One region of the Ruminococcus gauvreauii genome, then DNA from elsewhere that is predicted to be linked to it. Evidence: predicted binding sites of a transcription regulator. Region 1 holds the regulator's gene; each other region holds the start of a gene.
The links. Region 1 encodes NrdR, which represses ribonucleotide reductase genes. Its sites were predicted from a motif close to CACNANATNTNGTG; they were not measured.
Positions count from the first base shown of each region.

Region 2: a site for NrdR is predicted at 4,335-4,348, ahead of nrdD (anaerobic ribonucleoside-triphosphate reductase). Genes of this name have one in related genera too.
Region 3: a site for NrdR is predicted at 3,296-3,309, ahead of nrdJ (ribonucleoside-triphosphate reductase, adenosylcobalamin-dependent). Genes of this name have one in related genera too.

Region 1 is NZ_CP102290.1:2,987,290-2,994,961, forward strand. It holds gene NQ502_RS14175 (M56 family metallopeptidase) at 1-14, shown strand, start outside; gene NQ502_RS14180 (YlmC/YmxH family sporulation protein) at 184-447, opposite strand; gene asnB (asparagine synthase (glutamine-hydrolyzing)) at 588-2,420, shown strand; gene sigG (RNA polymerase sporulation sigma factor SigG) at 2,524-3,300, shown strand; gene nrdR (transcriptional regulator NrdR) at 3,373-3,822, shown strand; gene NQ502_RS14200 (ABC transporter substrate-binding protein) at 3,919-4,989, shown strand; gene NQ502_RS14205 (ABC transporter permease) at 5,185-6,099, shown strand; gene NQ502_RS14210 (ABC transporter ATP-binding protein) at 6,102-6,896, shown strand; gene NQ502_RS14215 (aminotransferase class I/II-fold pyridoxal phosphate-dependent enzyme) at 6,909-7,672, shown strand, end outside.
Region 2 is NZ_CP102290.1:1,275,315-1,282,986, forward strand. It holds gene secA (preprotein translocase subunit SecA) at 1-1,345, opposite strand, end outside; gene NQ502_RS06210 (PaaI family thioesterase) at 1,445-1,942, opposite strand; gene nrdD (anaerobic ribonucleoside-triphosphate reductase) at 2,122-4,257, opposite strand; gene NQ502_RS06220 (MATE family efflux transporter) at 4,420-5,763, opposite strand; gene gatB (Asp-tRNA(Asn)/Glu-tRNA(Gln) amidotransferase subunit GatB) at 5,763-7,196, opposite strand; gene gatA (Asp-tRNA(Asn)/Glu-tRNA(Gln) amidotransferase subunit GatA) at 7,198-7,672, opposite strand, start outside.
Region 3 is NZ_CP102290.1:3,108,228-3,115,899, reverse strand. It holds gene NQ502_RS14750 (hypothetical protein) at 1-154, opposite strand, end outside; gene NQ502_RS14745 (sporulation initiation factor Spo0A C-terminal domain-containing protein) at 335-685, shown strand; gene nrdJ (ribonucleoside-triphosphate reductase, adenosylcobalamin-dependent) at 887-3,229, opposite strand; gene NQ502_RS14735 (hypothetical protein) at 3,374-4,087, opposite strand; gene NQ502_RS14730 (fluoroquinolone export ABC transporter permease subunit) at 4,098-4,763, opposite strand; gene NQ502_RS14725 (ABC transporter ATP-binding protein) at 4,760-5,605, opposite strand; gene NQ502_RS14720 (TetR/AcrR family transcriptional regulator) at 5,694-6,293, opposite strand; gene NQ502_RS14715 (PadR family transcriptional regulator) at 6,426-6,962, opposite strand; gene NQ502_RS14710 (MATE family efflux transporter) at 7,082-7,672, shown strand, end outside.

The DNA of each region.
Region 1 (7,672 bases):
ATGGATTTTCCTGAGGATACATCTGCTGATACCAGTAAGCAGCAGTTCCGCCGAAAACGGAACTGCTGTTCTGCAATTGCAGCCGGAAATAACATGTTGAAAACAAGTTGCTGAATACTTTATGTAGCGCCAGGCTGTATGATGATCACAGGATGCGCAGGATAAGAGTTCAGCGGCGTGTGACTAAAATCTTTTCAGGCATACATCCTCCCGGATTTCAACCAGAATGATATCATCGCCGATTTGTGTGATACATTCCCATGGAATCACGTATTCGCAGTCCCGGCCCATGAGTCCCCACAGCTTGCCGGGACCGGGTATGATCAATGCGGTAATACGGCCGCTTTTACATTCGAATTCCAGGTCGACCGGGCAGCCCAGGCTTTTACAGTTGCAGATGTTGATAACTTCTTTTTGTCTCAGTTCAAAAAGGCGCAAAGCGACCACCTCAATGCCGTTTTTATAGTATATGTATTTTCGATAGAAAAAGTTTATAATTCTTAAGATAATTTCTATATTGTTTAAAGAGTAAGATTGTTATAATAAACACAATAGTGTTTAAAAGTACGTATGAAAAGGGAGAAAGTATGTGTGGAATAACTGGATTTCTTTCCGAGGGAGAATATGAAAAGAAGGAAAGCACTTTAAAGAAAATGAACAGCAGGATCATGTCAAGGGGGCCTGATGATGAAGGATATTACGTTGATGAGCATATCGCTCTTGCCATGCGCAGGCTGTCGATCATCGGACTTGAGAATGGCAAACAGCCTGTGTGGAATGAAGATAAAACACTTGTTCTGGTCTACAATGGAGAAATCTATAATTATCTGCAGTTGAAGGAAGAGCTGCAGGGGATGGGACATGTATTCACGACGGATGCTGATACGGAAGTGATTCTCCACGGCTATGAGGAATACGGTACAGACGTTTTGGGAAAGCTTCGGGGCATGTTCGCCTTTGCGCTGTGGAATACCGTATCTGAGACATTACTGATCGCGCGGGATCCATTCGGCATCAAGCCGCTGTTTTACTGCACACAGAATAACGGATTTTGCTTCGGATCTGAGATCAAAGCGCTTCTTGCAAATCCTGATGTGAGAAAAGAGCTCAATGAAGATGCACTTCCGGGTTATCTGGCCTTTCAGTATAATCCGCTCGAAGAGACATTTTATAAAGGGATCTACCAGCTTCTGCCGGGACATTTTATGATACTGGAAAACGGGAGGATGCAGATTCACCGCTACTGGAGAGCCAGGTTTCACACTGAGGAGACGATGCGCAGAGAGGAAGCAGAGGAACGCCTGAAAGAGGCACTTCTGAACTCCGTTGAGGCACATAAGCTGAGCGATGTTGAGGTTGGCTCTTTCCTGTCCGGCGGCATAGACTCGTCGTTTCTGGCAGTGGCAGGAGAGATGGAGAAAACATACAGCGTCGGGTTTGAGGAAGCCGAATATGACGAGACGAAAAAGGCCGCCCAACTGAGCAGAATCAATGGGATGACCAACCATTCCAGACTCATTACCAGAGAAGAGTACTGGGATGCGGTTCCCAGGATTCTGGAGGCACTGGACGAGCCGGTGGCAGATCCGTCTGTCATACCGCTTTACTATCTCTGTGAACTGGCGGCGAGGGACGTTAAAGTCGTTTATTCCGGAGAGGGGGCGGATGAACTGTTCGGGGGATATAACGTCTACCAGTCAGCACTGGCGCTGGAGCCGTTTGTGCACATCATGCCCGGGAAGATCCGGCGCGGCCTGCGGAGGATCATGGAGCGCCTGCCGTTTTCGTTTAAAGGAAAAGAGTATTTGATTCGGGCCGGTCAGAGCGTGGAGGAACGGTTTATAGGGAATGCCTATATATTCAAGAGCCAGGAAGTGAAAGAACTGTTGAAAAAAAAGGAACTGGCAGCATATACGGAGCAGGATGTTGTAGCGGCATATTATGCTGAGACAGAGGGTCTGGACGATATTACCAGGATGCAGTATATCGACATTAACTTTTGGATGCGCGGGGACATCCTCAGGAAATCGGACCACATCAGTATGGCACACGGTCTGGAGGTAAGAGTTCCCTACCTGGACGCGGAGGTAGCCGGGGCTGCGTTTTCGGTTCCCGTCCGATATAGGGTTACCCGCAGGCAGACGAAGTCAGTTTTCCGCAGTGTTTCTGACGGTTACCTGCCGCAGGAGACTGCCAAAAGACGGAAACTCGGATTTCCGGTTCCCCTTCGAAAGTGGCTGAATCAGGAACCATACGCGGGAATTGTGAGAGCGGAATTTGAGAGTGAAACGGCGGAGAGATTTTTTGAAAAAGACAGTCTGATAGAACTGCTGGAACAGCATAAAAACGGGAAGAGGGATAACAGCAGGAAAATCTGGACCGTATACCTTTTTTTGCTGTGGTACAGGGAAAACTTTTGATTGTCAAGGGCTAAAACTTTGTAAAATTTCTGTCGGATGCGCATAGCAGGGCGCCATAATGAGAACCATTTTACTAGAAAAAACTTCTAGGAGGATTCTTGTTATGGCGCTTAATAAAGTTGAGATATGCGGAGTCAACACATCAAAATTACCGATACTTAGCAATGAAGAAAAAGAAGAATTATTCCGAAAGATCAAACAGGGGGATAAAGAGGCCAGGGAGAAATATATCAAAGGGAATTTGCGTCTTGTCTTAAGCGTGATCAAACGTTTTTCCAACAGCAACGAGGCGGCGGATGATCTGTTCCAGATCGGCTGTATCGGGCTGATCAAGGCGATCGACAACTTTGATACGACATTAAACGTCAAATTCAGTACGTATGCCGTACCGATGATCATCGGAGAGATCCGGCGTTATCTGAGGGATAACAACAGCATCCGTGTGAGCCGTTCTCTCAGAGACATTGCATATAAAGCTATATTCGCCAAGGAAAACTACGTGAAGCAGAATCTTCGTGAACCGACCATAGCAGAGATCGCCGAGGAAGTGGGGATCCAGAAAGAGGATATCGTCTATGCGCTGGATGCAATCCAGAGTCCCATGAGCCTGTACGAACCGGTATATACGGAAGGCGGCGACACGCTGTACGTGATGGATCAGATCAGCGATAAAAAGAATAAAGAAGAAAACTGGATTGAAGACCTGTCGCTCCAGGAAGCGATGAACAGACTGAACGAGCGGGAAAAACATATCATTCAGCTCCGTTTCTTCGAGGGGAAAACGCAGATGGAAGTGGCAACCGAAATCGGAATCTCACAGGCGCAGGTGTCCCGTCTGGAAAAGAGCGCGCTGCGAAGCATGAAAAATTATCTGTCATAATTTGCAAAGAGAGAAGAAAAATGTTATGATATTCACAGTCGTGTGATGGGAGAGCGAAAAAGGGGGAAGAGCATGAGATGTCCATTTTGTAACCAGGATAACACCAGGGTTGTTGATTCAAGGCCGGTCGAAGACAGCAATGCAATCCGCAGGCGCCGTATGTGCGATGAGTGCGGAAAACGCTTCACCACATATGAGAAAGTTGAAACGATCCCGCTGATTGTGATAAAGAAGGACCAGAACAGGGAGCAGTATGACCGCGCAAAGATTGAAGCCGGTGTGCTGCGCGCATGCCATAAGCGTCCGATTTCGGCCGAGAGAATTACGGATCTTATAGATTCAGTCGAGACTGAGATTTTTAATATGGAGGAGCGGGAGATTCCCAGCTCAGTGATCGGAGAGATAGTGATGGATAAGCTCAAGGACCTCGAGGCGGTTGCGTACGTGCGTTTTGCATCCGTTTACCGCGAGTTTAAAGATGTCAATACGTTCATGGATGAGCTCAAAAAGATTTTGAAATAGATTGCCCTTTCTGTCGGAGTATGATATAATTCAAGCGTTATGAATTGGCACTTTAGCGAGTCAAAGCGCCAAAGAAAATGAGGAAAGAGGGATCATATGAAAAACAAGACAGTGAAAAGAATTATGGCTGTTGGCCTGTCTGCAATGCTGGCGGCAGCAATGTTTGCAGGATGCGGATCTAAGAGCAGCGATGAGAGCAAGTCTGCAGATGAATCAGCCGAGCCAACGCCTTCAGTGGAGGCAGCAGATGATGCAGCTGAAGAAAAAAATACAGAGTCAGGGGACGGCACCGTATATAAGATCGGTGTGATCCAGTACGTACAGCATGATGCACTGGATGCATCCAACAAAGGCTTTTTTGCGGCGCTTGATGAGATGGGAATTCAGTATGAGGCGGATCAGCAGAATGCAGCGGGAGAGGCTTCATCCTGCCAGACGATCGCCCAGACGCTGGTGAATAATGGAAGTGACCTGATCTTTGCGATCGCGACTCCGGCAGCACAGGCTGTTGCAGGCGTTACCTCTGATATTCCGGTAGTCCTGACAGCTGTCACAGACCCAGCAGAATCCGGACTTGTCGAGTCCAACGACGCTCCGGGCGGAAATGTGACCGGTACATCTGATCTGACTCCGGTTAAAGAGCAGATCGATCTGATGAAACAGATTCTTCCTGACGTGAAAAAAGTTGGTGTCCTGTACTGTTCCGCTGAATCAAATTCTGCGATTCAGGCACAGATGGCAAAAGACGCATGTGCTGAGCTGGGAATTGAGTGCGAAGATTACACCGTGTCCTCATCGAATGAAATCCAGTCTGTCGTGGAATCATCCATCGGCAAAGTAGATGCGCTGTATGCACCGACAGACAATGTTATCGCGGCAGGCATGGCGACAGTGGCAATGATCGCCAACGATAATAAGATGCCGGTAATCTGCGGTGAAGGCGGAATGGTGACAGAAGGCGGTCTGGCTACTTATGGAATCGACTACTATCAGCTGGGTTACATGGCAGGACAGCAGGCAGCAGAGATCCTTGTGGATGGAAAAAGCCCTGCAGACATGCCGATCGGTTATCTGGACGCATCCAAATGTGAACTGCAGGTAAATGATGAGACAGCGCAGGCACTGGGACTTGATTTATCTGCACTGGATACAGGAAGCGAAGAATAAGAAACAGGCGCAGCAAACGTATCGAAAGCGGAAAACAACAGGACCAAGGGAGCCAACTTCGGCTCCCTTGGTATTTCTGTTCTTTAATACGGTTGATTCCGGAAAAGATTTTGACGAAAGAATAATGGTCAGCGTTGTATTTTCGTGAAAGTATTTTCTTTAAAAGATACCACGTACACGTAGGAGGATAAAAATATGAGTGGGTTTTTTGTTTCAATGCAGGGAGCGGTATCGCAGGGAATTCTCTGGGGGATTATGGTACTCGGTGTTTATATTACCTTCAAGATTCTGGATATCGCGGACTTAACGGTTGACGGGAGTTTTGCGCTCGGGGGATGCGTATGCGCCACATTGATCGTAGCACACGGATGGAATCCGGTGGCAGCGCTTTTGATATCGCTGGTGGCGGGTGTGATCGCAGGAGGTGTGACCGGGTTTCTGCATACGGTGTTTGAGATACCGGCAATTCTGGCGGGGATTCTGACGCAGATTGCGCTGTGGTCTATTAACCTCAGGATCATGGGCGGAAAGAGTAATATTCCGCTGCTTAAATCAGATACTGTGTTTTCATGGATGGTGGATGCGACAGGACTTTCCCAGACTCATGCGAGCATGATACTCGGTGTTGTGATCGCAGTATTGTGTATCGGCCTCCTGTACTGGTTTTTCGGAACGGAGCTCGGGGCCGCGCTCCGTGCCACGGGTAACAATGAGGACATGATCCGTGCGCTCGGTGTCAACATCAAAAAGACAAAAATGCTGGCCCTGATGATCAGCAACGGCCTGGTCGGTCTTTCCGGAGGTCTGGTCTGTCAGAGTCAGAAATACGGAGATATCAACAATGGTACGGGCGCCATTGTGATCGGTCTTGCGGCGATCGTGATCGGTGACGTGCTGATGGGACGGCTCCGCTCTTTTGGAAGCAAGCTGACTTCGGCCATTGTAGGTTCTGTTGTCTATTTCCTGATTCGTGCGATTGTACTGCAGCTCGGTATGAGCGCAAATGACATGAAACTGCTTTCGGCCATCATCGTCGCGCTTGCGCTGTGTATACCGGTGGCGGTTGAGAAACTGCGGATCAGAAAATCCTATTCCGAAGGGGGAAAGTAGACATGTTAAAACTGATGAATGTACAGAAGACGTTCAATAAAGGGACGATCAATGAAAAAAAAGCGCTGACCGGCATTGACCTTCATCTGAGGCAGGGGGATTTTGTGACAATTATCGGCGGGAACGGCGCCGGAAAATCAACAATGCTGAATATGATCGCGGGAGTGTATCCGATTGATTCCGGGAAGATCATCCTGGACGGAGAAAATATATCCAGGAAACCGGAATATGCAAGAGCCAAATTCCTCGGACGGGTATTTCAGGATCCCATGAAAGGCACGGCGGCGCAGATGGAGATTCAGGAGAATCTGGCGCTGGCATATCGAAGAGGCCAGCGGAGGACATTGCGTTGGGGGATCACCAGGGCGGAAAAAGCGCGTTACCATGAGGAACTGAAATCTCTGGGTCTGGGTCTGGAAGACCGCATGACCTCGAAGGTAGGCCTGCTTTCCGGAGGCCAGCGGCAGGCGCTGACTCTTCTGATGGCTGCGCTGCAGCAGCCGAAACTGCTGCTTCTGGACGAACATACGGCGGCGCTGGACCCCAAGACGGCAGCCAAGGTGCTGGAACTGACGGAGAATATAATATCGGAGCAGAAACTGACAGCGATGATGGTAACTCATAATATGAAGGATGCCATTCGTATGGGCAATCGGCTGGTCATGATGCACGAGGGCAGGATTATCTACGATGTGGACGGAGATGAGAAGAAACAGCTGAAGGTGGAGGATCTGCTCAGGAAATTTGAACAGGCCAGCGGCGGAGAATTTGCAAATGACCGCATGATGCTGGCGTAGGAGTAAGAGAATATGAGAACATTTGATAAGTCTGCGAAGCTGGACAATGTATTGTATGATGTCAGGGGACCTGTCGTGGAAGAGGCGGGCCGGATGGAAGAGGCAGGACTTGAGATTCTGAAGCTGAACATTGGAAATCCTGCGCCGTTTGGCTTTTCGGCGCCGGAAGAAGTGATCCTTGATATTCGTCAGTCAGTGCGTGACAGCCAGGGATACTCTGATTCAAGAGGAATTTTTGCGGCCAGAAAGGCGATTATGCAGTACTGCCAGCTGAAGGGGATTCCAAATGTCGGTATCAATGATGTATATACCGGGAATGGCGTGAGCGAACTGATCACGCTGTGTATGCAGGCTCTGCTCAATGACGGGGACGAAATTCTGATACCTGCACCGGATTATCCGCTCTGGACCGCCACGGCAAATCTATCCGGCGGGAAAGCGGTTCATTACATCTGTGACGAACAGTCTGACTGGAATCCGGATATCAACGATATACGGGAGAAGATCACAGATAAGACAAAGGCTATCGTCATCATCAATCCGAATAATCCGACGGGCGCACTGTATCCCAGAGAGGTCCTGCAGGACATTGCAGATATTGCCCGCGAACATGAACTGATCATCTTTTCGGATGAAATCTACGACCGGCTGGTGATGGACCAGGAAGAGCATATATCGATTGCTTCTCTTGACCCGGATCTGTTCTGCGTGACGTTTTCCGGACTCTCCAAATCACATATGATCGCGGGGTTTCGGATCGGCTGGATGGTGCTGAG
Region 2 (7,672 bases), 1.7 Mb from region 1:
GTTTTTCATGTGCTTCCCGGATCTCTTCCACAACGGCTTTGAACTTTTCTTTCTTGGTCATATAGACGGCATCGTCCTGGTCCATGCGGACCACCGGCCTGTTCGTCGGGATCTCGATGACATCCATCCCGTAAATATCACGGAATTCCTGCTCCTCGGTCAGAGCCGTACCGGTCATACCGGCCTTTTTCGCGTATTTATTAAAGAAGTTCTGGAATGTGATCGTCGCAAGCGTCTTACTCTCCCTGCGTACCTTCACATGCTCTTTCGCCTCGATCGCCTGGTGCAGGCCGTCGGAATACCTTCTTCCCGGCATGATACGGCCGGTAAATTCGTCGACGATCAGTATCTGTTCATCTTTCACAACGTAATCCTGATCCTTAAACATCAGATTGTGTGCCCGCAGAGCCAGAATGATGTTATGCTGGATCTCCAGATTCTCGGGATCGGCAAGGTTCTCAATGCTGAAGAACTTCTCGACTTTGCGGATACCTTCCTCCGTCAGGTTTACGATCTTATCTTTTTCATTGACGATAAAATCACCGGTCTCCGTGATCTCCTCACCCATGATCGCGACCATCTTCGTCATCTCGCCGCTCGCCTCGCCTCGTTCCAGCTGCCTTGCAAGGATATCGCAGACTTCATACAGTTTCGTGGATTTCCCGCTCTGTCCCGATATAATAAGCGGCGTCCTCGCCTCATCGATCAAAACAGAGTCGACCTCATCGATGATCGCATAGTGCAGGTCCCTCTGCACGAGCTGTTCTTTATAGATGACCATGTTATCACGCAGATAGTCAAATCCCAGTTCGTTGTTTGTCACATATGTGATATCACAGGCGTAAGCGGCCCTGCGCTCATCGCTCTTCATGGAATTGAGCACAACGCCGACTGTCAGTCCCAGAAACTCATGGACTTTTCCCATCCATTCAGCATCACGGTGCGCCAGATAATCGTTGACAGTAACGATATGAACGCCTTTTCCTTCCAGGGCATTCAGATATGCCGGAAGTGTGGATACCAATGTCTTACCTTCACCAGTCTTCATCTCAGAAATACGGCCCTGATGTAAAATAATGCCTCCGATCAGCTGCACGCGGTAATGCTCCATGTTCAGCACACGCTTTGCCGCTTCACGCACAACCGCATACGCCTCAACCAGCAGATCGTCAAGCGTCTCGCCTTTTTCAAGGCGTTCTTTAAATTCACGGGTTTTATCCCGCAGCTCACTGTCGCCAAGCGCCTGCATTGCGGGGCGAAGAGCCTCTATCTGATCGACCTGCGGCAGAATCCGCTTTACCTCACGGGAACTGTGCGTTCCAAATACTTTCTCGATTATTTTCATTATCGTAATTCGCTCCTGAAATCTTCATATTTATACATACGTTTTTATTTTAGCACTTTTAACAGAGTAAAACAATCATATTTTCGTGAACTCCTCTGCTCACGCGGGCGCCTTCGGCATATAGACGCCTGTCGCCATCACCGCCGGTTTTCCGGTCTCTTCAATCCACCCGTCCATGGAAATCTGCGCCAGAGTCCTGCCAAGATGCTCAACCGTGGCCTTTATCATCAGATGTGTGCCTTCCTGGATGGGAGCAAGATAATTCATATTCAGCGAAACAGTCGGGGTAATCCCCGTAAACGCCGCTACACGTGTCAGCAGGCCTCCCGTACTGTCACACGCTGTCGCTGAGAGTCCCCCATGCATGGTATTCAGGGGGTTCAGCTGCCAGTGTTCCACCGGAAAGCGAAGCGTGATACTCTGCTCCCGGTAACTGCAATATGCCAGCTCCATCTTCATCATCTGCATGATGCCTGAATTTGCCACCCTCCGGTGCCTGAGCACTGCTTCCGTCATCTCCCGGAACAAGGACTCCTGCTCCGAAGCCCCCGCGCTCTTTATTTTATCTCTGTATGCAATGATTATTTCCGTCTCCATCAAACAATTCCTCCATTTTACTCTCCCGGTTGCCGCCATGAATCGAATTATAACACAGCTTTCAGAAATTACAAGGAATTCCGTAAGATTAAAAAGCCTGTTGTTCTGTGACCGATTCACTCTACGGGCACATCACAACAGGCATATATTACATGACACTGGCATAGTGTTTCTTATGATCACATGGATTTTCTCTCCGCAATCTCCGCCATCTTGGCGTCGTTCAGCCTCGTATCGCCGTGAACGCGGCTGTATGAGAGGTAACCGTTCATGCGGTCGATCTTCGTCAGATTCGTGGAACCGCAGACCGGGCACACATCCATCTCCAGTTCCTGATGACCGCAGTCGTCACAGTACGCCAGCGAGAGATTGACGCCCTCGTAATATCCCAGATCCATCGCACGGCAGATCAGAGCTTTGATCGCCTCAACATTGTAATCAATCGGATAGCGCACATACTGAATCTTCCCGCCGTTGCACAGTTCCCAGAACCTTCCCTCCAGATCCTGCTTCTCGATCGGCGTGATATCCTCCGTCACATGGCAGTGGAAACTGTTGCTGACATAAGGGCGGTCCGATACACCGCGGACGATCCCGTACATCTTACGGAACTGCTCCACCTGTAATCCGCACAGACTCTCCGCAGGCGTTCCGTAAATCGCATACAGAATGCCGTCTTCCAGTTTGTATTTTGCAACCTTATCGTTGATATACTGCAGCACCTCAAGCGCAAACTGACCGTCCTCTGCAATGGACTTTCCATTATACAGCTCCTGCAGCTCATTGAGAGCCGTGATTCCAAATGACGCCGTCATAGGCTTCAGAAGAGGACGAATCTTATCCGAAGGCTTCAGATGGCCTCCGTAGAAACCGCCCTCACAGTATCCCAGAGGATTCGTAGACGCTCTCATTTCGCCCAGATAATCATACGTGCGAATATGAAGCTGACGGATCATCTCCAGGTAAAAATCCAGCACCTCGTAAAAATCACGGTTTTCCGAACGGGATTTCGCAAGAATCATCGGGAGATGCAGGCTGACAGCGCCGATGTTGAATCTTCCCACGAATACCGGCTTATCGTCCGGATCGGCGGGGTTCATCCCGCCCCGTTCATACCAGGGGCTCAAAAATGCACGGCAGCCCATAGGGCTGATCACCCTCCCATACTGTTTATACATGCTCGAGATATATCCCTTGCCCGTCATGGACAGCCAGTCGGGATACATCGTCTTCGCCGAACAGGAAACCCCCGCCTCGAACACCTCCTCGCACGGGCATCCCGGTCCGTGCAGGTTCTTGTCAAACAGGAAAACGATTTTGGGGAAAAGAACCGGTTTTTTATGTCCCTTCTTTCCCTGTCCGCCCATGTGAACTTCCAGCAGAGACAGAGAGATCATTTTTTCGAAATGCTCTGTTCCCAGTCCGATCGTCACGGTCACAAACGGGTAGTCCCCCCTGGAGGAACCGACCGTATTCAGCTTATATTCGATGCCCTGCCATCCCTGGTCACAATCCCTGCGAACCTTATCCATGGCGTATTCCATTGCCTTTTCTTCTCTTCCGGCCCAACCCGCGTCCGCATATTTCAAAAATTCTGCATAATACTTGTCGTAGCTTTTCTGTGCATAGGGTCCCAGAATCTTATCCACTTCCGGAACTGTAAATCCGCCGTACTGCTGTGCTGCAGTGCTCAGGATAATGTCTCCCATCACATCGAATGCCGTGTCGAGAGTCTTCGGTTCGTTGTACCAGACATTTCCCATCTCAAAGCCATCTTTAAGCACCGTTGCCACATCGAACAGACAGCAGTTGATCGTGTCAAGACGGGCAGACTGGTCATGGATATAAATGTAGCCGTCCTTGCATGCCTGCAGCTCATTGCGATTCATAAAAAATTTGCGGTACAGTTCTTTGTTCAGTTCATTGAAAATCAGGCTTCGCTTTGTCGCCACAAGCGCACTGTCCGTGTTGGCGTTGCTCTTATCGCCGATATAGCGGATGGACTGGCTCTTTGTATACACATCATCCATCATATGTATAAAGTCTATCTTGTAGTTCCGATAATCACGGTAGCTCTTTGCCACCGCGGGATTCACTTCCTCCAGCGCCCCTTCCACGATATTGTGCATATCCTGAATGGGCAGTTCTTTCTTCCCGAGTCTCTCCGCCTTCTCCGTCGCATACTTACAGATGAATGCAATCTCTTCATCCGTGAACTGGTACAAGATCCTCCCTGCCGATTTATTGACCGCTCTGACAATCTTGTCCGCATTAAATGGTTCTCTCGTCCCGTCCTTTTTTATGATGTATACCATTTTATCTGTCTCCTTTTTTGCTGACACCTTTTCCCTATCAACATCTTGTGTTTTCGGGCGTCAAATAACTTTTTTATCACTATATCTTGTATCCATGAGTATAGCACGCGTCCTGTGGAAAGTCAAATCCCCCAAGCAGAGTGCCAGACTATGTTCAGACTTTTACCGTGTCACATCCTTCAGCCATTTATAGGAACGGTACCTCTTAAACGCCGGCAGAAATTTCACCGCCTCATCACACGTGATCAGGGCATAGACTGCGGGAACCGGTAATTTCAGGATAAACGCCGCTACGGCCCCCAGTATGATGGAGCAGCCCCAGAGTCCCCAGACATCCAGTATCAGTCCGATCCTTGTATCGCCGCCGGACCGGAGGATACCCACGATCAGTGTGCAGGAAACGCTCTGGATCACGCAGAAATATGACATGATAAACATCATGTATCCCAGATATTCCCTTGCCTCGCCAGTCAGCACCAGAAACGCATCCGCCACAGGCCGGACCGCAAAAAAGATAAAGAGTCCCCCGGCAATCCCGACGATCAGCGAAAGCTTCATGAACCGGGAAGCATATACCTTTGCAAGATCCCTGCGGCCCTCTCCGATCGTCTTGCCCAGGATAATGGCAGCTGCCCCCGACACCCCGAGAGACACGACCATCGCCAGCTGTCTGCTCGTCTGTGCCACTGAGTGTGCCGCTACCGCGGCGCCCCCCAGATGTCCCATGACAGCGCTGATCATCGCCATTCCGGACCCCCATATCAGCTCATTTGCCGCAACAGGCATCGCATAGCGTACAAAGTCCCGCCTGAGTCCCCCGTCCCTGACAAAGATATCACGTATCCGGACGTTCAGCACATCGTTGTACTTTCTGTCATACAGCACAATGATGACCAGTTCTATGCAGCGTGCTGTCAGCGTACCGATCGCCGCACCTGCAGTCCCGAGTTTTGGGGCTCCCAGCAGCCCGAAGATAAAAATGGCATTGACGATGACATTGACCAGCAGAGACACCGCATAGGTAACCATGCCCACGAGGACACGCTCCACACTTCGCATCAGATTCAGATAAACCATATTGACAGACATCAGCAGATAGGAGAATCCTACAATCCTCAGATAACGGATTCCTTCCGCTATGATGATATCTTCCTTCGTAAAAATGAGCATCAGCCTTCCGGGTATAAAAATCGCGGCCGCACCAAACAGCAGGCCTACGATGATCGCAAAGCGGAAAGACATCCCCATCACCTTTTCTATGGTACGGGTATCCTTTCTTCCCCAGTACTGTGCCGTCAGCACAGCTGCCCCCGAAGTGAGTCCGAACATCAGCAGGTTGAGTATGAAACTGATCTGGTTTGCAAGAGACGCCGCCGAAAGCGCCGTCTCTCCAACTCTCCCCAGCATAATAACGTCGGCCGCAGTCACACCGACGTTGATCAGGTTCTGAACCGCCATCGGCAGAACCAGGGAAAACACCATTTTATAAAATTGTTTTTTCTCCATCACAGTAATTCTTTCAGGATCTGATTGACCATAGCCGGATTTGCTTTTCCTTTCATGGCCTTCATCGTCTGCCCCACGAGGAAGCCGACCGCCTTCTCCTTTCCATTGTGGTAATCTTCCACAGACTGTGGATTTGCAGCAATGACTTCTTCTATCGTACTGCGGAGCGCACCCTCGTCGTGGACCGTTTTCAGACCCTTCTCCTCTACATACGCATCCGGATCTATATTTTCGTCAAATATCTTTTCAAAGACTTCCTTCGCCACCGTACTGTTGATCGTGCCTGCATCAGCCAGTTCAATCAGCTTTGCCAGGTTTTCCGGCGCAAACCGGATATCTTCTGGTTCCATCCCGCGCTCTTTTAACAGACGCAGCGTCTCCACCATCAGCCAGTTTGACACCTTCTTCGGTTTCCTGCAGATCGCGGCCGTCGCCTCGAACAGATCCGCCAGCCGCTTGGACGAGGTGATAATCTGTGCATCATACCCGGGAATCCCAAATTCCTGCTGGTAGCGTTTCAGTTTCTCAGTGCGCAGCTCCGGCTGCCGGGCACGTATCTCCTGAATCCATGCGTCGCTGATCACAACAGGCACCAGATCCGGATCCGGAAAATACCGGTAGTCCTGCGCATCCTCCTTTGATCTCATCGGATAGGATTCCCCGGCACTGTCATCCCATCTGCGCGTCTCCTGCACCACTGTTTTCCCGTCCTCCAGCAGATCGATCTGTCGCTCTTTTTCACTTTCGATCGCTCTTGCGATCGCCTTGAAGGAATTCAGGTTTTTCATCTCTGTCCTCGTGCCGAACGTCTCCGCCCCAGCCTCCCGGACGGAGAGATTGACGTCCGCTCTCATGGAGCCCTCCTGAAGCTTACAGTCAGAAGCCCCCAGATACTGGATGATCATCCTGAGTTTCTCGAGATACGCGATAACTTCCTGCGCACTGCGCATGTCCGGCTCGGATACAATCTCAATCAATGGTACGCCGCTCCGGTTATAATCCACGAGGGAACAGTCCTCCCATTCATCGTGAATCAGTTTCCCGGCATCCTCCTCCATATGGATTTCGTGTATGCCAACACGCTTTATTCCCCCGTCCTCCGTCTCAATCTCAACAAATCCGTCGTGACAGATCGGCAGGTACAGCTGAGAAATCTGATAGTTCTGCGGATTATCCGGATAGAAATAATTCTTTCTGTCAAACTTACAGTTCTGATTGACCGCACAGTTGGCAGCAAGCCCTACCGCCAGCGCATATTCCACTACCTGTTTGTTCAGTACCGGCAATGACCCGGGCATCCCCGTACAGACCGGGCATGTGTGGGTATTGGGAGCGCCGCCGAACTGTGTGGAGCAGGAGCAGAAAATCTTTGTCTTCGTCGCAAGTTCCACGTGGACTTCCAGTCCGATCACCGTCTCATACTGTCTGCTCATCCTACTTCACTCCTCTCATCACAGGTTCCCGATATGTCCTGGTCTGTTCAAACGCATAGCCTGCCCGTATGATATTGTCCTCCCGGTAACAGTCTCCGATCAGCTGGATGCCGACGGGAAGCCCTTTTGCATCCGTTTTGCACGGGACACTCATTCCGGGCAGGCCTGCAAGGTTCACCGATATCGTATAGATATCACCCAGATACATTTTCAGCGGGTCGGCCAGACTCTCGCCCAGTCTGGGGGCTGTCGACGGCGCTGTCGGTCCCAGGATTACATCATATTTTTCAAATGCCCGGCTGAAAGCCTCTCTGATCAGCGCTTTGGCCTTCAGGGCTTTCAGATAATACGCATCATAATATCCTGAGCTCAGCACAAAAGAGCCCAGCATGATCCTTCGCTTCACTTCCTCGCCAAAGCCCTCCGAGCGGGTTTTTTTATACATGTTGTGCAGTCCTTCGTATTCCGGTGTGCGG
Region 3 (7,672 bases), 120 kb from region 1:
TATTTACTGACACATGATTAGTCACCACAAATTTGGCATCCTCACTGCACTTTGCAAGAATAAGACTGGTCATATCATTTTCCTTTCTGACATATCCCAGACAGACAAAATCTTCAGTTCTCATCTCATCTATTCGTTTCCATTTTGGCGTCATAACACTGTCTCCCGTTGTAATAGAAGATATTCTCAATCATCCATCCCGACTTTTATATAGTATGTGTAAAATACATTTCTTTATTTGTCTAATTTTATCGTTTTTTGTCTTTCTATTTCCTGTTTTCCATTAACTCTGTATAATATCATAGACAAAATAATTATATAAGGACGGATTGTTATGCCACTAAAAGATATTATATTACTCATTCAGTCAGTATCTGGACACCCATGTCATAAAAGCTATTATCATTTAGCTCTGGCGGTGTATTATTGCTGCGATTTTCAGATATATCATGGGTTTTGCCTTGATCGTCAGATTTATCCATTAATATCTGACGAAACTGAACTTCCGGTTAAATCGATTTCACGCAGTATTTCCAGGGCTGTTTGTGACTGCTGGGATTACGGTAACCGCGAGAAACTGGACCAAATCGCCAGCCGTCATTTAACCGAAAAGCCCACTCCAAAAGAGTTTATTGTTTATCTCTGCAGTTATCTGATGGGATTTTCTGCGGATCTGATGATCTGACATGCCGCCTCGATACCGCATCCCATCATATCACTGCTGCTGCATCACTGTGTTATCCGTTTTCCCTGGGCTCACCCGCCAGCCCGAGCGCCAGAAGCATTGCGGGGATACATAAGATCCAGGAATGAACTACTGCAATTTGAAAAATGATCCCGCTAAACGCAAATTCAAAACCTGTCACAAAAATGTTTTTCTGTTTTACTATCTGACCGGACACGCCCCAGTCGAACAGTCAGAGTCTCCAATGTCAAAATCCGATTCTTCGTACTCATACCTTGTAAGAAGTGATGGATTAAACGGTCTCATGGCCGTCTTGCGTGCGTCGTACTCCTCTTTCGTAATGGCTTCGTATGGCAATAATTCATAGAAACTGTCATCATAGCTTAAAAATGAAAGAGCAACCACATCGTCCCAGTTATCCCACACCCACTGTTCCGTATCGTCCCACTCATTTTCCCGCACGTGGATCGTGACAGAACAGTTATGGTCCACATAATGCTCCATGAACATTTTATACGTTTCCAGCTGCTCTACAGCCGATACATCCGCTTTCACTTTGCCGGCTGGTGCCTTTACCGGAAATTCCACAACCTTGGTCGTCGGGTTCTCAGGATTCTGCCCCACCTCAGGCAGAACCGGATACCCCAGTTCTTCACATACCCGGCACAAAGGATCTGCCGCATTAATGCGCACCCTCCGGATATAATAGGGAGAATGTGAATAATGAACCCCGCTCGAGACTGTCGGCAGCAGGGACAGTGTCCCCTCGGGCTTGACGGTTGTCACCAGCAGCGGTCTTCCTGTGCCCAATCTGTCTGCGAGTTGTTCCGCCGCTTCGTGAGCCTCCCTGCGCAGTTTGTCAAGAAGCTCCATTTGCTTTTCCACAGGCATACCGGTCGCATTGACCATATCCTGCCACCCGGTCATTGAACAGCCTAAAAGGCGGTCTCTTTTCTGTACGGAATCCCAGCGGTGTATCTCCAGTTCACGGCAGGTCATGCGGTATCCGGCCCTGGCTGACAGCCTCTGCGCCTCCAGCAATGCCTGCTCATCCAGCTTGCCATCCCGAACAAATCCCATGACGTTGAGCGTTGTCAGATTACAGAGTCCGTGGCTGTCCATCAGTACTTCCCCGCACGGGTTGCATCCGTTAAAATTCGGCCGGCGCTTCTTTCCGGCCTCCTCATTGATCCATCCCGGCTCCCCGGAATAACGCATCTGCTGCATATGCCAGTGAAGCTGTTCTCTGGTCGGTTTTTTCTTATAATAGATTGAGTTGTTGCTCATCTGTCTGTGAGCGAGGGACTGGTCCAGCTCCCACCGTCCGTTGATCTGACGGTACAGATTGCTCTTTGCCTTGATACACACCTGATCATCTGCATCGATCAGGCCGATCTCCGACGTCCTGCGTACGCCCCCGGAGACGACATTTTCACCGATAATGTTGGCGATATCCAGCAGATCGATGGGCTGCAGCTGCGTCCGCGGTGCCTTGTCTCTGTCTCCTGCCGCCCGTATCACTTTGTGTATTTTCCCCAGCATGGCCATCATAGATTCATGTCCGCTGGCTGTCCCCCCGAAGGTTTTCAGTCTTTCACCTCTGGGACGGATCGAATCATAATTTACCACAATTTCCCGTATCTTACTGTACTCATGATTGCTCAATATATCAAAATAATGACTCAGAGCCTGGGCCCAACCCTCTTTGGAATCTCCGATAGACAGAACTGCAGTGTCCTTCGTGAAGGTCAGATCTGTAAATTCCAGTCGGTCCCGAGGCGGGCATCCGTCGTATGCTTTGTGCAGGATCTCGATATCCGTTCGGATCTTAGGAAGTTTTTCGGCATCTTCTTTCAATACCCTCACTCCCACGCCGCTGCCCACCATCAGCAGATAAAACAGATCATGATAAGCTCCAAAGTCATCAATCACCTCAAATGCACAGTTGTAATTTGCCATGGGATAGGCGTCTGCCACCGGGGTATTTCCCACCCAGAGTGTCCGCCCTGATAAAAACTGACGCAGGTGATAAATGTTATCATACAGCTTCCTGGCCTCGTCCTTTGAAGTTGGCGCCAATGAGCAGTTATACTCCACGGCGCGGCGCACCGTCTCCCACCAGAATTCACGCCGGCCAAACTTAGGCAGATACCTGGAATAGGTACGGGTATAGACGAAAGATCCAAGTTGTTCCATGGGATTCGGTGCATGTTTATAAGTACTCAGAAATTCTCTGTCTAGGAGTCCGTCTTCCCAGCTCCCGCCGGCACGTTCTTTATCCTTCTCTATCCGGTATAGAATATATGCCTTTGCCGTTTTGTAGTATTTCTGCTCAAACAGCGTTTCCTCCACCGTATCCTGGATTTTTTCAATATCCAGAATGTCCGTCCCCATGTCTTTCAGCCTGCTTACCGTAAGCTCAGTGGCTTCTTTTACCATAGTCTGGTCCATCTCTCCCGCCGCGGCCGAAGCAAGTGCAATCGCTCTCGATATAAAATCCTCGTTAAAAGGTACAACCTTTCCACTTCGCTTTCTTACGTTCATATGCATCCTCCTGTGATAACGTTCCTGTCTTTTTATGGCATATTTTGTATTTGATTTTACGCAATATACCATATATAGTATCTTATTAGCAGGAGATTATCAAGGGGGAAATAATTGGATAACACAAAATCACTTAGGCTGACCTTACACCAGTTTTCTCAGAAACCTTCTCGTCAAAACTCCGGTCCATGCCAGGTACAGGATAACTGCCGGCAGAATCCAGATGGCTGACTGCGCAAAAACTGCTTTTCCAATCCAGTAAGAGGGAAGCGGTGTGAAAAAATACTGTACGTGATTCGGAACACAGTAAGGCACCGCAACTCCCAGCGTTGTAAGTGTCGACAACTTTGCCGCTGCCATCCCTTCCAGCTTATTTGATGACACCGATACGATCAGCAGTGCGATAATAATTCCCTGCACTACTCCTCCTGCACTTAAAAACAGGATTTCCCACGCACTTAACTTTGTCAGCCTGAAAATCGGGAGAAGAACCAGTGTGATGATAAACGAGATCACAGCCGGTAACCCCAGCCGGGCCGCCAGATATCCCTTTCTCCCCAGCGTTGTGATAAACAGATAACCTGTGATATGATCATCTGTTTCTTCCAGTATTACCATCGCAGCCACAAAGCAGAACATGACCGGGGACAGCATGGAAAAAAACATATCCAGCACTCCGTAGTACGGGGCAAACACGCTTGGTCTGGAAAGCCAGCCCGTGAGCGCCTCCTCCAGAAAGGGTATGCCGAATCTGAAAAATATCCCGCAAAGCACCGGAGCAAAACAGGCGGCAAACAGCATCAAATCACGCCTTATAAAACGAATCATCTGTATAAAACACAGTCTTATTGCTTTCATAGTCCACACCTCATGAATTTTCCCACATTTTCAGTACACAGCTGCGCGCCGCACACACGAGTACCCCGACCATAAGTGCAAGGATCAGTACTTCCACTGCTGATGGCACATGTCCGTCAATCATATTCATACAGATAATCGCAGGATAGAACTGCAATATTTCAGATGTGATCCCCAATATATGGAGAACTGCCGGAAGAAAGGTGATAAGCTCAATCGGCATTATCCAGAGTATGAACTGATTAAGGCTGCTGATTTTCGTCGACACAATGATGCCAAGAAGCGTAAAAATAACGGAAGACACGGCAGTCCCTGCAAGAACAACAGATACCCTGCCCGTGTCCGCAGCTGCGGCAAGCACTGCCGCCACAGCCATTGATATCACACACAGAGAAAGTACTTTGGCAGCTACATATTCCATCGCACGAACCGGCATAACGGCGAATGCCAATGAGACTCTCTGACTTTTTTCCAGCAGAATGATCGCCCCCATAAAGAACAGTCCCATCGTCGCCGGATCAGAGAAAATCAGGATCGGTGCCACTTTTTCCTGCCATGATTCCGGCATTGCCAGCAGCACAACGGCGTAAAGCACCGTCAGAACCGTATACAGAAAATAAAATCCATATTTGAGCTGAAAACGCATATCCCACAACGTCAGGCTCCTGAGTCTCATACCAGTGTCCTCCCTGTTATATCGATGAAAATATCATTCAGCGTAGGTTCACTGCTGTGAATCGACTGCAGACGATTTTCCATGATCAGTGTCTGCAGTCTCTTATCCTGAGAAAGCGCATCGAGCGGACAGTCTGCCTGTTGTTCTCCCTGATCAATCCAGGTATAAGTGACCCTTGCAGCTCCCCTGGACATGATCAGATTATGAGGGCTGTCCAGGGCCATGATTTTGCCATTTACAATGAACGCTACCCTGTCACACAGCTCTGCTGCGTCCTGCATATTATGGGTGGTGAACAGAATCGTCTTCCCCTGTTCTTTTTCCCTGCGGATCAAATCTTTCATGACACGGCTGTTCGCCGGGTCCAGTCCGCTTGTCGGTTCATCGAGGCAGAGCAGCGCAGGATCATGCATCAGGGCCTTTATAAAGTTCAGCCGTGCCTTCATGCCTTTGGAGTATTCCGATACACGCTTATCACCGTCCCGATCCAATCCCACCTCAGAGAGAAGTTCATCAATTGAACGCCCCTGCTTTTTATACAGAGAACCGAAAAAGCGGAGGTTTTCTTTTGCCGAGAGTTTTTCATACATGGTTGAAAATTCAAAGTCGACCCCAATGTTCTCATAAAAACGACGATCCCGATGTCTGCATTCTGTCCCGTTTACCACCACACTTCCCTGGTAATCCGGGAGCATTCCGATCAAAATTTTCTGCAGCGTGCTTTTTCCCGCGCCGGACGGTCCCAAAAAGCCGAAAATTTCTCCCCTTCCGACAGAAAAATCCATATCCGATATGAACGGCTGATCGGTATAGCTGAAAAAAAGGTTCTTTACTTCGATCATAACTACCTCCGTACTTTTTGACCATTTTTATTGTAATGGTCAAAATAGGACTAACAGACAGTCCGGCAATAGAATCTGCCGGACTGATTTACAGTAACTGCAGGACTAACCCGTGAATCAGTAATCGCAGTGCGCTCTCATAATGGGGTTCCCCGATTTCTGCCTTATGCAGTGTCGCCATGTAGACGGCACGAAATGCCGCGCCGAATGCCTCTGCATCCACCCCTGTTTTTACAGGAAGCATGGAAAATAATTTTTCAAACATAGTGCTGTCATGTCCCAGATGTTCTTCCACAACACCCTTCGGCAGCTTACGCGCCAGAATCTCCAACTCATCAGAATTCAGTATCTTCAGAATGGGCGCCTCCGCAGCAATCCTGAATATCTGCAGGAGCATATCCGTCAGCTGATCCGCGGTAAGACTGTCCGGATCAACACTGCTGACTTTCCGGAAAATCTGCTGCTCAATCAGCTCATGCTGTTTCAGTATCACGTCAAACAACAGCAGTTCTTTAGATTTATAAAAGAGATAAAATGTCCCTTTGGGTATCTTAACACGCCTTACGATCTCATCCACCGTCGTATGCCGGACTCCGTATTGAACGAGGCATTTTTCAGCCTCCTCCTTCAGCCTTTTTATGATATCTTCTCTTTCCAGTTCCGAATAACATTTTGGCAAACAGGCCACCTCTTTTTTGACTAATTAATTGTATTTGGTCATTATATATCTGTTTTCAAATATTGTCAATACTTTTCCTCCACGACAAACATCTTCTCCAGATTATCCATATCTGAATTAAAGGAAACGCCGCATTTCTTATCATTTCTGATCATCAAAGCTTTCTCTCAGCGATACGATCCAATTTTCAATTGCCCCTGCCAGCAGATACTGCTGATGTAACACAGCCATTCCGGTTTTGGGAATGTCCGAAACAGGTTCTTTCAGACGTATATTTTCTTCCATGTATATTTTTAACGCTTTTACGTTGCTTTCTATATTCGTCAGGCATACTCTTTGTTCCTCAGGTGTCAGACTGTCCAGATTTACGATCACGGCGTTGAAATCCAGAAACATGCGGATCGGTTTCGATGCAGTCTCCAGCATCAGCTTTTCGAAACGTTTTTCTCCCTCATCCGTCAGAGTATAGACCGCCTTCTCCGCCATTTTACCCTCTTTTACCGTATTACTTTTGATATATCCCTTATCTTCCAGTTGAATCACTTTCTTATAAATTGAGGGTGTACTGATTTTTACCCACTTAGAGATATTTCGGTACTCAACCAGTTTTTGAATATCGTAGGCACTCAGTGATTCTTTCTTCAATATTCCTAATACAATCAAATCTATCGTTGCCATCGTGCCCTCCTACTTTGCTTGACATGTACTATAAATTATAGTACTATATAACTCGTTGTCAATATACTATAAATTATAGTACTATATTTTACACCTTAATCAAGAAAGGAGTACGACTTATGAAAGAACAGAACAAACGAATGGAACTGCTGGGAAGTGCCCCCATCCCAAAGGCACTTCTGGCAATGGGGCTTCCCGCTATGATCGGCATGATGGTCAATGCATTGTATAACCTCGCGGATGCATACTTTGTCGGGGGACTTGGGACGAGTCAGGTCGGTGCGATTACTGTCACTTTTCCACTTGGGCAGGTGATTGTGGGATTGGGCCTGTTATTCGGAAACGGTGCTGCGTCCTGCATCTCCCGATTATTAGGACGCGGCGAAAAGGCTGACGCCGACCGAATCGCAAGCACAGCCCTGTACAGCAGCCTGATCGTCGGAGCTGTGATCATTATACTTACCATGATCTTCCTGACTCCGATCCTGAAACTCCTGGGCGCAACTGAGAGTATCCTGCCTCACGCGTTAACATATGCGGGAATTTACATCATTTCGTCCATCTTTAGTATCTTTAATGTGACAATGAATAATATCGTGACAAGTGAGGGCGTTGCGAAGACTACGATGTGTGCACTGCTGACAGGCGCCGTTTTGAATATCATGCTGGATCCGTTCTTTATCTATGTTCTTAATCTGGGGATTATAGGT